2 regions of the Synechococcus sp. EJ6-Ellesmere genome follow, and region 1 is predicted to be linked to the other one. Evidence: predicted binding sites of a transcription regulator. Region 1 holds the regulator's gene; the other holds the start of a gene.
What was found. Region 1 encodes HrcA, which represses chaperone genes, less so after heat shock. Its sites were predicted from a motif close to TTAGCACTCNNNNNNNNNGAGTGCTAA; they were not measured.
Positions count from the first base shown of each region.

Region 2: the regulator HrcA is predicted to act here: its motif matches at 2,537-2,563, upstream of groES (co-chaperone GroES).

Region 1 covers NZ_JAGQBY010000117.1:3,644-9,926, reverse strand. The annotation lists partial or broken gene KBY78_RS12620 (DUF3352 domain-containing protein) at 1-329, opposite strand, end outside; gene KBY78_RS12615 (rhodanese-like domain-containing protein) at 338-751, shown strand; gene KBY78_RS12610 (heat-inducible transcriptional repressor HrcA) at 853-1,854, shown strand; gene KBY78_RS12605 (20S proteasome subunit A/B) at 1,909-2,682, shown strand; gene trpB (tryptophan synthase subunit beta) at 2,692-3,951, opposite strand; gene KBY78_RS12595 (hypothetical protein) at 3,977-4,231, opposite strand; gene KBY78_RS12590 (translation initiation factor) at 4,279-4,608, shown strand; gene cysC (adenylyl-sulfate kinase) at 4,694-5,317, shown strand; gene KBY78_RS12580 (AI-2E family transporter) at 5,277-6,283, opposite strand, start outside.
Region 2 covers NZ_JAGQBY010000030.1:12,340-18,622, reverse strand. The annotation lists gene KBY78_RS05065 (transaldolase family protein) at 1-418, opposite strand, end outside; gene atpC (ATP synthase F1 subunit epsilon) at 435-842, opposite strand; gene atpD (F0F1 ATP synthase subunit beta) at 881-2,359, opposite strand; gene groES (co-chaperone GroES) at 2,617-2,928, shown strand; partial or broken gene groL (chaperonin GroEL) at 3,027-4,661, shown strand; gene msrB (peptide-methionine (R)-S-oxide reductase MsrB) at 4,787-5,275, opposite strand; gene secG (preprotein translocase subunit SecG) at 5,333-5,563, opposite strand; gene gpmI (2,3-bisphosphoglycerate-independent phosphoglycerate mutase) at 5,585-6,283, opposite strand, start outside.

The sequences.
Region 1 (6,283 bases):
TAGTCGAGGCCGGCCGTGGCGAAGGCACCATCGCGCAGGTTCAGCATCAGCTCGGCCGCTCCCCGGCGCTGGGGCGGGGGAGACACGGCCCTGGCGTAGGCCACCAGGTCGTCGGGTTCCACCAGCAGGTGAAGACTGAGCAGCGCGGTGCGCGGCACGAAGCGGGCCGCCAGGGGCAGGTGCAGCGGCTGCTGCTCCAGGCGCAGGGGACTCTGACGGAGCGCCAGCCACCAGAAGCCTCCCCCCAGGGAGAGCAGGAGCAGTGCTGCCGTCAGCACAGCCGCCAGGAAGGGGCGAGCCTTCATGCGCCGCACACAGGGTGCTGTCATCTTCATCCATGACCATGCCCGCTGACAGCCCCAGGGCCCAGTACCGAGCCGATCGCGTCACCATGGATGCCATGACCACCCCGACCCCAAGGGCCATCCGCGCCGGCGCACTCCAGCAACGGCTGCTCAGCGGCGAACCGCTGCTGCTGGTGGACGTGCGCGAACCGGCTGAACTGGAGATGGCCGCGCTGCAAGAGCCGGTGCTGCATCTGCCGCTCAGCCGCTCAGCCGAATGGCTGGAGCGCATCGAGAGCCTGATCGGGCGGGACCAGACGGTGGTGGTGCTCTGCCATGCCGGAATCCGCAGCTGGCAGTTCGCCTGCTGGTTGATGGAGGCCCAGGGCTACGACGACGTGCTCAACCTGCAGGGGGGCATCGACGCCTGGAGCGTGGAGGTGGATCCCTCGGTGCCGCGCTACTGAGGGCTGATCGTCAGGGCTGGATCCCTTCCTGGCCGCAACAGACTGGCTGGAGTGAAGACTTCTTCTTTACCATCAGGCCCAGACATTCCGCCAGCGCGCATGTGATCGCCCTGCCCCACCGCCAACAGCAGGTGCTGCAGGCCACGGTGCATCACTACGTCGACACCATGGAGCCGGTGGGCAGCCGCACCCTGATCCGCCGCTTCGGCTTGCCCGCCAGTGCAGCCACGGTGCGCTCGACCATGGGAGCGCTTGAGCAACGGGGCCTGTTGCTGCAGCCCCACACCTCAGCCGGCCGCATCCCCAGCCAGCAGGGCTACCGCCTGTACGTGGATGCGCTGCTGCCGGCCCCAGGGGCCGGGGCGGTGCAACTGCAGCGGGAACTGCTGGGCCTGAGCCTGCAATGGGCGGCCCTCGATGATCTGCTGCTCCACCTGGCCCGTCGCCTGGCCGATCTCACTGGTCTGATGAGTCTCATCACCCGTCCGCAGCGGGCCGAGTCACGCCTGCAGGCGATCCGGCTGGTGCCCAACGGCGAGCGGCTGCTGGTGCTGCTGGTGGAGAACGCCCTGGTGGCCAGCAGCCTCAACCTGCGCCTGCCCCCTGGGGCCAGACCGGAGCTGCCAGCCCTGGAGGGGTGGCTGCAGACAGAACTGGACCGCCCCCCCGGGGGCCTGATCCGCTGGGAGAGCCTCCCCTCCCAGCTGCGCACCAGCGGCGGCGTGCTGCGCCAGGCCCTGCGCAGCCACCGTCAGGCCCGAAGCAGCGATGGCGACGGTGCCGTGGTCGTGGGCATGGGCGGGCTGCTGGCCCAGCCCGAATTCAGCCGCAGCGCCGATCTCCGTCCATTGCTGCAGCTTGTGGAGGAGGAGCCTCTGCGCCTGCTGCAACCATCGCGGCAGCAGGACCCGGAGGGGATCTGGATCGGGGCGGAGCATCCCCATCCCGCCCTGCGCCACTGCGCCGTGGTGCGGGCCACCTACCGGAGCGGAGACGGCAGCGAAGGCCAGGTGGCTCTGCTGGGGCCGATGCGCATGGCCTATGCCACAGCGATCTCAGCGGTGCGCTCGGTGGCCACTAGCCTGCAGCGTCTGCTCAGCTGAGGCCCCAACCGAATGACCTATTGCGTGGGGTTCTGGTTGGAAAGTGGCCTGGTGATGGCCTCCGACTCCCGCACCAACGCCGGCGTCGACTACATCTCGTCGTACCGGAAGCTGCACACCTTCGAGCCGGCTCCCGACCGGCTGTTCATGCTCCTGGCCGCCGGCAACCTGGCCACAACCCAGGCTGTGATCAATCACATCAAGCGCGACCTGAACCAGGCCCGGCGCGATGGGCCTGGCCTGGCGGGGCTGCCGTTGGTCGGTCAGGGGAGTTCCGGCGGGGCTTCCAGACAACACGATCTGCTCAGTGCCAGCTATCTGGTCGAGGTGGCCGCCTACATCGGCCGGCTGAGTGTGGAGGTGCAGAACGAGAACCACTCGGCGCTGCACCAGGTGGGCGCCAGCGGCGAGGCCAGTTTCATCCTCGGCGGCCAGATCGCCGGCCAGCCCCATGGCCTGTACCTGATCTACCCCCAGGGCAACGCGATCATGGCCACACCCGAAACACCGTTCCTGCAGATCGGGGAGAGCAAGTACGGCAAGCCCCCGCTCGATTCGGTGGGGCACTGCCGGATGTCGCTGGAAGATGCAGCCCGGCTCTGCCTGGTGTCGCAGGTGATCACCCGCCGCTCCAACCTCACCGTGGGGCCTCCCTTCGAGGTGGCCCTCTACCCCCGCGACAGCCTGGCGGTGGCGCACCACCAGAGGCTGGAGCGGGGCGCCCGCGAAATCGCCGAAATCAACCGGATCTGGATCGAGAGCCAGCGCCAGGCGATGCAGAGCCTCCCCCGCTTTCCCTGGGAGCAGGCCCAGGATCCCGTGGCCTGAGCCTGCGGATCAGCTGGCCAGCTGGTCCCCGAGCCTGTCGGCCACGGTGTTCACGTCCTTGTCGCCGCGGCCGGAGAGGTTGATCACCAGCTCGGTGCCCGGCGCCAGGGTGGGGCAGAGCTGCTCCAGCCAGGCAAAGGCGTGGGCCGTTTCCAGAGCCGGGATGATGCCCTCCAGCAAACTCACCCGCTGCAGCGCATCAAGGGCCTCCTGATCGGTGACGGCGGCGTACTCGGCCCGGCCCAGCTCCTGCAGGTAGCTGTGCTCGGGGCCCACCCCGGGGTAGTCGAGACCGGCACTGATCGAGTGGGCCTCCTGCACCTGCCCCTGCTCGTCCTGCAGCAGCAGGCTCATGGCACCGTGCAGCACCCCGACGCGGCCTTCGGTGATCGTGGCGGCATGGCGGCCCGTGGCCACGCCATCGCCGGCGGCCTCCACACCGATCAGACGGACGGAGGTGTCGGTGACGAAGGGATGGAAGAGACCCATGGCGTTGGAGCCACCGCCCACGCAGGCGAGGAGCACATCGGGCAGGCGGCCGAAGGCCTCCTGGCACTGGACCTTGGTTTCCTCGCCGATCACCGCGTGAAAATCACGCACCAGCATCGGGTAGGGGTGGGGTCCGGCCACCGACCCCAGGATGTAGTGGGTGCTCTCCACGTTGGTCACCCAGTCGCGGATGGCCTCGCTGGTGGCGTCCTTAAGGGTGGCGGTGCCGGCCGTGACCGGCTGCACCGTGGCCCCCAGCAGGCGCATGCGGAACACGTTCAGGGCCTGGCGGCGCATGTCCTCGGCGCCCATGTAGATCACGCACTCCAGACCGAAGCGGGCACAGACGGTGGCGGTGGCCACGCCGTGCTGACCGGCGCCGGTTTCGGCGATGATCCGCTGCTTGCCCATGCGCAGGGCCAGCAACGCCTGACCCAGAGCGTTGTTGATCTTGTGGGCACCGGTGTGGTTGAGGTCCTCGCGCTTCAGCCAGATGCGGGGGCCACCCTCGGGGCGCTGGTAGTGGGCGGTGAGCCGCTCGGCCTCGTAGAGCGGCGAGGGGCGACCCACATAGGTTTTGAGCAGATGATCGAGCCGGCTGGTGAAGGCGGGATCAGCCCAGGCCTCAGCCGCCGCCTGCTCCAGCTCCGCCAGGGCGGGCATCAGGGTTTCAGGAACGTACTGGCCGCCATAGCGCCCGAATCGCCCGAGAGCATTGGGGCGGGCCCCCTCCTCCAGGGCAGCGGGATCCTGCGGGATCGGGGGGAGGGTGCTCGTCACCGGTGATCGATCGGGGTGCTCCAGCCTAGGAAGCGGGCCGCGGCGGCACCGGCGGCGGTGGCAGGGTCCAGCTGTCGCCTCCAGCGGAGCGGGCCGGCGGCCAGCCCGGGGGCTCGTCGATGGCAAGCCGCGCCGCGGGATCGCGGCAGGGGGGCGCCTCCGCCATCGAAAAACTCAGGGCCTGGGCATCGGGCCCGGGCACCGGGATGCAGGCCGGCGCCGCTGGGCGGGGGTTCAGGTTCAAGCGCAGCATCTCGAAGCGGACAGGCGGCAGATCCATCGGCTCAGGGGTGCGCTGTGATGGAAGGCGTAGCGGCAACGGGCGCCATGGGCAAGGGAGGCTGGCAGGAATTCAGTGCCGCGGCGAGTACCGCCCGGCCAGCGGCTGCGGGAGCGGGAGCGGCGGCCCCGCTTCCGCAGCAACGGGTACGGGTGCAGCGCACGAAGGCGGGCAAGGGCGGTAAGACCGTGACAGCCATCACCGGGCTGGAGATCAGTGACGCCGACGCCCGGGCCCTGCTCAAGCGCCTGAAGGCCACCGCCGGCAGCGGCGGCACCCTCAAGAACGGCGTGATCGAGCTGCAGGGGGATCAAGTGACCACCTGCCTGGAGACGCTCACGGCGGAGGGCTTCCGGCCCAGACAGGCTGGAGGCTGATCAGCCGTTGGAGTACTCCAGGCCACCAGGGGTGGCGGAAAGGTGAGACCATCGCCCCACCGCTCTCCCCATACCCGCGCCGTCGATGACCAGCTCCCCCGCCGACAGCAAAGCCACCAACATCGTCTGGCATGAGGCCTCGGTGGACCGCGACTCCCGCGCCAGCCAGCGGGGCCACCGCAGTGCCATCCTCTGGTTCACGGGGCTCTCGGGCGCTGGCAAAAGCACCCTGGCCAACGCCGTGAACGTGGAGCTGTTCCAGCGGGGACTGGCCACCTACCTGCTCGATGGCGACAACGTGCGCCATGGCCTCTGCAAGGACCTGGGGTTCTCCGATGCCGACCGGGAGGAGAACATCCGTCGCATCGGCGAGGTGGCCAAGCTCTTCCTCGACGCCGGCGTGATCACCCTCACCGCCTTCGTGTCGCCCTTCCGGGCCGACCGCGATCGGGCCCGGGCCCTGGTGGAGCGTGGCGATTTCATCGAGATCCACTGCTCCGCCGACCTGGCGGTCTGCGAGCAGCGTGATCCCAAGGGGCTCTACGCCAAGGCCCGTGCCGGCGTGATCAAGGAGTTCACCGGCATCTCCAGTCCCTATGAAGCTCCGGAGTCCCCTGAACTGCTGGTCGACACCAGCGGCAGGCTGGAGGAGAACGTGGCCCAGGTGATCAGCTACCTGGAGCGTCAGGGGTTGATCGCGGCGGGCTGAACATCCGTGCCATGGCCGCCTGCCTGGGCGGTAATTCTGGCTCAGGCAGCCCAAGGCGCCGGGCCACCTCATCGAGGAAGGCCTTGAGGCAACTGGCCACCGGCACCGCCAGCAGCAGGCCCAGCAGGTCCCCGAGGCCCAGCAGGCTGCCGATCCGGGCCCCGACCGGAAGGCTGAGCAGGAGCCAGGCCGGCTGCAATCCCACGATCTTGCCCATCAAGCGGGGCTGGATCACCTGGTCGACCACCTGGCCCACGGCGATCGCCACCGCCAGCACCTCCAGGCCGGTGGTGGGATCCTCAAGGGCCAGCAGCAGGCTCACCAGCACAATGGTGAAGGCGCTGGCATAGGGGATCAGGGTGGTGAACCCGATGGCCACGGCGAACAACACGCCATAGGGAATCCCCAGCAGGGTGAAGACCACGATCTGGGCCGCGCTCAGGATCAGCGCCAGGATCACCTGGCCGCCGAAGTAACCGCGGAAGGTGCGGTTCACGGTGCCCAGCACCATCTCCCGCCAGCTGGCCGGCAACCAGCGGGCCAGGCCGCGGCTGATCGACTCGCCGCCCAGCAGCAGGAAGATGGCCAGCACGATCACGATCACGCTGTTGATCGTCAGGGTGAGGGTGGCGCCGAGCAGTCCGAGCAGCTTCTGGCTCAGCTGCGAGGCGTATTGGGTGGAGCGGGTGAGAAGGGCACTGCTGAGGTCACCGAAATCCGCCGGCAGACCATGCTCCACCGCCCAGGCCTGGGCCTGATTGAGCAGGGTTTCCGCCTCCACAAACCAGCCCGGCAAGGCTGTGAGCAGATCCGCCAGCTGCTCCACCAGCAGGGGAATGATCCAGAGGGCCACCAGCACCAGCACCAGCAAGCCCAGACCGAGCACCAGGGCGAGGGCCAGGGGCCGGGGCAGGCCGCGGCCCGTCAGCCAGCGGCTGGGGAGATCGAGCAGAAAGGCGATCAGTG
Region 2 (6,283 bases), on a different contig from region 1:
GGCCCAGGTAGGGGGCGATGTAGCGAGCGCCGAGGGCTGCGGCCACCAGTACCTGGGGTGCCTCGTAGCAGGCGGTGAAGGTGAGCGGGATGCCCTGGGCGATCAGCTTCACGCCCGCAACAGTGCCGACCCTGGTGAGCGGGACCTTGATGGTGATCCTCCCAGGGGCCAGCTCAGCGAGGCCCAGGGCGCAATCCAACAGCGCCTCAGGCTCACGTCCCCAGGCCTGCAGGTGCAGCTCCTGGCAGCCGAGATCGAGGGCCCGTTGGCTGAGGGATCGCAATTCAAAAATGCGGCAGACCTGGCCGGCCTGCCGCAGCAGCGTGGGGTTGGTGGTGATGCCGTGGAACAAACCACTGGGCATCAATTCCTCCCAAACGAGAGGATCAGCCGAGTCGAGGAAGAAACGCAGGCTCATGGAGAGCCCCGCGGCCTCAGTTGGCGCGGGTGGCCTGGAGCCTCGCGCGGGAACGCGCCAGGTCCTGCTGGGCCTTCACCTTCTCGGTACTGGGGGGCTGACCTTCAAAGCCAGCTGCCATCTGCTCGGCGACCTCCAACTCTCGCTCGGCCTTGCCGGCATCGATGCGCGAGCCGAGCTCGGCGCCGTTGACCAGAACGGTGACCTCATTGGCCTCGACTTCGGCAAAGCCACCCATCAGGGCGATGCTGGTCCAGTCCTTGCCGGACCGGAGGCGCATCACGCCTACATCAAGAGCCGTGAGCATGGAGACGTGGCCGGTGAGGATGCCCACCTGACCGGAGGTGCTGGGCAGGATCACCTCATCGGCAGTGCCGTCAAAGACACTCTGGTCGGGGGCCAGAACACGCAGGTTGAGAGTCATGGGGGCGAGTGCTCAGGAAGCGGATGGGATGGTGAAACTCAGCCCTTCTTGGCTTCGGAGGCAATTTTCTGAGCCTTCGCCTTGACCTGGTCGATCGTGCCCACCAGATAGAAGGCCTGCTCGGGGAGATCGTCGAGCTCGCCAGCAAGGATCATGTTGAAGCCCTTGATGGTTTCCTCCAGCTTCACGTATTCGCCCGGCTGTCCGGTGAAGATCTCGGCCACGAAGAAGGGCTGGGAGAGGAACTTCTCGATTTTCCGGGCCCGGTCCACCGTGCGGCGGTCGTCTTCGGAGAGCTCGTCGAGGCCGAGAATCGCGATGATGTCCTGCAGCTCCTTGTAGCGCTGAAGGGTGCTCTGCACGGCCCGGGCCGTGCGGTAGTGCTCATCACCCACCACCGAGGGCTGGAGCATGGTGCTGGTGGAATCGAGGGGATCCACGGCGGGGTAGATGCCCTTGGAGGCCAGGCCACGGCTGAGCACCGTGGTCGCGTCGAGGTGGGCGAAGGTGGTGGCAGGAGCCGGGTCGGTGAGGTCGTCGGCAGGCACGTAGACGGCCTGAATCGAGGTGATTGAGCCCTCCAGGGTTGAGGTGATGCGCTCCTGCAGTTCCCCCACGTCGGTGCCGAGAGTGGGCTGGTAGCCCACGGCGGAGGGCATGCGGCCCAGGAGGGCACTCACTTCGGAGCCGGCCTGCACGAAGCGGAAGATGTTGTCGATGAACAGCAGCACGTCCTGCTTGTTCACGTCGCGGAAATGCTCGGCCATGGTGAGCGCCGAGAGGCCCACCCGCATGCGGGCGCCGGGGGGCTCGTTCATCTGCCCGTAGCAGAGCGCCACCTTCGACTTGCTGAGGTCCTCCGAGTTGATCACTCCGGACTCCTTGAATTCCTCGTAGAGATCGTTGCCTTCGCGGGTGCGCTCACCCACCCCACCGAAGACCGACACACCGCCGTGCTCCTTGGCGATGTTGTTGATCAGTTCCTGGATCAGTACGGTCTTGCCGACGCCGGCGCCACCGAACAGGCCGACCTTGCCGCCCTGGCGGTAAGGGGCCAGCAGGTCGATCACCTTGATGCCGGTTTCGAAGACCTTGGGCTTGGTTTCCAGCTCGGTGAGCTTGGGTGGATCGCGGTGAATCGAGGCGGTGAGATTGGTCGTGACGGCATCGCGTTCGTCGACCGGCTCCCCGAGCACGTTAAGAATGCGGCCAAGCGTTGCTTCACCTACGGGCACGGAGATGGGAGCGCCGGTGTCGAGGGCTTCCATGCCGCGGACCAGACCGTCGGTGGTGCTCATCGAGACGGCGCGGACCCGGTGATCACCCAGCAGTTGCTGCACTTCGGCAGTGAGAGCTACGTGCTGTCCGGCTGAGTTCCGGCCTTCGATGCGCAGGGCGTTGAAAATCCTGGGAAGCTTGCCTGCAGGAAATTCAACGTCCAGTACAGGACCGATCACCTGGCGGACAATGCCCTTGGTGCCGGTGGAGGCGCCGGAGGTTGCGGGTGCAGCAGCCATAGGTCAAGAAAAGGTTCGCGCAGCGGGTGCCCCCCGCCTTAAGCGGCGCAACCTTACCACTCCAGTCAGCCGCTCTACCCGTGGACCGCGCCGCCGCAGGGCTGCTGGCAACCGGTGGCGGCTGTTCGGTGACCCGCACATGGATCGGATTGTCGCCCCGCAAGGGCTCCGCCTAGGTTGGCAGTCGACGGGCCCGAGTGCCAACTCCCCGTTGTCGTGGCGCCGCAGGCGTCACTTTGTCGCTTTTGCATGGATCCATGGCTGCTGTTTCTCTGAGCGTTTCCACGGTTAAACCCCTTGGAGACCGCGTGTTCATCAAGGTGTCCGATTCGGACGAAAAAACTGCTGGCGGCATCCTCCTGCCCGACACCGCCCAGGAAAAGCCCCAGGTGGGTGAGGTGGTGCAGGTCGGCCCCGGCAAGCGCAGTGACGACGGGACCCGCCAGGCTCCTGAAGTGAGCGTGGGCGACAAGGTCCTCTACAGCAAGTACGCCGGCACCGACATCAAGCTCGGCGGCAACGAGTTCGTTCTCCTCTCGGAGAAAGACATCCTCGCCATCGTCAACTGATCACCGCTGCTGATCGGGGAAGTCAGGCCATCCGCAACTCGGCCGCTTGCTTGCCCTTCGCTTCATTTTCGTTCCCTTAGAAAAGAGATCATTTCTCCATGGCCAAGCGCATCATTTACAACGAGAACGCCCGCAGGGCCCTCGAAAAAGGCATCGACATCCTGGCTGAGGCCGTTGCCGTCACCCTCGGCCCCAAAGGCCGCAACGTGGTGCTCGAGAAGAAGTTCGGCGCTCCCCAGATCATCAACGACGGCGTCACGATCGCCAAGGAGATCGAACTCGAGGACCACATCGAGAACACTGGCGTTGCCCTGATCCGTCAGGCCGCCTCCAAGACCAACGACGCCGCTGGTGATGGCACCACCACCGCCACCGTCCTGGCTCATGCCATGGTCAAGGCTGGACTGCGCAACGTGGCTGCCGGCGCCAATGCCATCACCCTGAAGAAGGGCATCGACAAGGCCTCCGACTTCCTCGTCAAGAAGATCGAGGAGCACGCCAAGCCGATCTCCGACTCCAACGCCATCGCCCAGGTGGGCACCATCTCCGCCGGCAACGACGAAGAAGTGGGCCGGATGATCGCTGACGCGATGGACAAGGTCGGCAAGGAAGGCGTGATCTCCCTGGAAGAAGGGAAGTCGATGACCACCGAGCTGGAGGTCACCGAGGGCATGCGCTTCGACAAGGGCTACATCTCGCCTTACTTCGCCACCGACACCGAGCGGATGGAAGCGGTGCTCGAGGAGCCCTACATCCTGCTCACCGACAAGAAGATCGGTCTGGTGCAGGATCTGGTGCCCGTGCTCGAGCAGATTGCCCGCACCGGGAAGCCCCTGCTGATCATCGCCGAGGACATCGAGAAGGAAGCCCTCGCCACCCTGGTGGTGAACCGCCTGCGCGGCGTGCTCAACGTGGCGGCCGTCAAGGCTCCCGGCTTCGGTGACCGCCGCTAGGCCATGCTCGAGGACATCGCCGTTCTCACCAACGGTCAGCTGATCACTGAGGACGCCGGCCTCAAGCTGGAGAACACCAAACTGGAGATGCTGGGCACCGCCCGCCGCATCACCATCAACAAGGACACCACCACCATCGTGGCCGAAGGCAACGAGGCGGCGGTGAAGGCCCGCTGCGAGCAGATTCGCAAGCAGATGGACGAAACCGACTCCTCCTACGACAAGGAGAAGCTGCAGGAGCGTCTGGCCAAGCTGAGCGGCGGTGTGGCCGTGGTCAAGGTGGGTGCCGCCACCGAGACCGAGATGAAGGACAAGAAGCTGCGCCTGGAAGATGCCATCAACGCCACCAAGGCGGCTGTTGAGGAAGGCATCGTTCCTGGTGGTGGCACCACCCTCGCCCACCTGGCGCCGGCCCTGGAAGAGTGGGCGGCCGCCAACCTCACAGGCGAGGAGCTGATCGGCGCCACCATCGTGGCCTCCGCCCTCACCGCTCCGCTGAAGCGCATCGCTGAGAACGCCGGCGTCAACGGCGCCGTCGTGGCTGAGCATGTCAAGGGCATGCCCTTCAACGAGGGCTACAACGCTGCCACCGGCGAGTATGTCGACATGCTGGCCGCCGGCATCGTCGCCCCCGCCAGGGTGACCCGTTCGGGGCTGCAGAATGCCGCCTCGATCGCCGGCATGGTGCTCACCCCCGAGTGCATCGTGGCCGACATGCCCGAGAAGAAGGAAGCAGCTCCCGCCGGTGGCGGCGGCATGGGCGGCGACTTCGACTACTGATCCTCGCCGGCGGAGCGCTCACAACGCTCCGCCATCAGGGTCCATTCAGCGGGAGGGGGGCATGGCCTCCCTCCTTTTTCATGCTGATCCGAGTGTTTCTGCTGATCAGGCCTGGTGCCTGGGCTTCAGCCGGCCTTGAACTCCAGGGCCACGCCGTTGTTGCAGTAGCGCTTGCCTGTGGGCCTGGGGCCGTCATTGAAGACGTGGCCCTGGTGACCACCGCAACGGCTGCAGTGGTACTCGGTGCGGGGCACCAGCAGTTTGAAGTCGGTTTTGGTGGCGACGGCTTCGGGGAGGGGCTGAAAGAAACTGGGCCAGCCGGTGCCGCTGTCGAATTTCGCCGAGGAGCTGAACAGGGGCAGGCGGCAGCCAGCGCACAGGAATGTGCCCTTGCGCTTCTCGTTGTTGAGGGGGCTGGTGAACGGTCGTTCGGTTCCTTCGCGCCGCAGCACGTCGTAGGCGGCCGGGCTCAGACGCTTGCGCCATTCACTGTCACTCAGCTGCCAGCTGGGATCAGCGGCCTTCGAGGCCGCCTCGGCCTTGGCACCACCCCAGAGCGAGCCAAGCAGAACGGCGAAGGAGGCGAGCAGTCCGCGGCGTTTGATCGGATCCACAGGAAGGAACGGAGACGAAGGGGACGCCAACTGGAAGCCTGGCCTGAAGCGGCAAGCTCAGCGCAACCAGCCGGCGCTGAGCACGACAGCCAGGCCGAGAAACAGCCCCAGCAGGGTCCAGCTGATGCGGTTGAGGGTATCTTCAGCGCTCCTGGCGCTGCTGAACATTGAACCGCCGCTGCTGGCCAGCCCGCCCATGCCATCCCCCTTGGGGCTGTGCAGGAGCACGCTGCCGATCAGCAGCAAGCCGACGGCAGACCAGATCCAGGAGAGAACGGTGGTAAGCATCCTTACAACCTAACGAACCGCTCAGACCTGAAGGGCTTCGGCAAAGGCGGCTTTGGGGCTCGCCAGATCCAGTGGCTCCACCAGGGAGCTGCCCGTCATGCTCGACGGCTGGGGCAGTCCCAGGATCTGCAGCAGGGTGGGGGCGATATCGGCCAGACCGCCGCCCTGGCGCAGCTGGGGAGCGGCCCCGTGGCCCCCGATCTTGCGCTTTTCACCTTCCACCAGGATCACCGGCACCGGGTTGGTGGTGTGAGCGGTCCACGGGCGACCATCCTCCCCTTCCATCAGCTCGGCATTGCCATGGTCTGCGGTGATCAGCACTGTGCCGCCCAGACGGTTGGTGGCTTCCACCAGGCGGCCGACGCAGTGGTCCACGGTGGTGATCGCCTGCTGGGTGGCGTCCATCCGGCCGGTGTGGCCCACCATGTCGGGGTTGGCGTAATTGATCACCACCAGGGAATACACCCCCTTGTTGAGAAAGGCGATGCAGTTGTCTGTGAGTTGGTCGGCCGCCATGGCTGGTGCCTGGTCGTAGGTGGCGACGCGCGGGGATGGAACGAGATGGCGATCCTCGCCGGGAAAGGGCTGCTCGATGCCGCCGTTGAGGAAGTAAGTGACGTGGGGATACTTCTCGGTTTCGGCGGTGCGCAGCTGGCGCAGGCCGTGGGCGGAGACCACCTGGCCAAGCAGCCCATCAAGGGATTCGGGTGGGAACGCCAC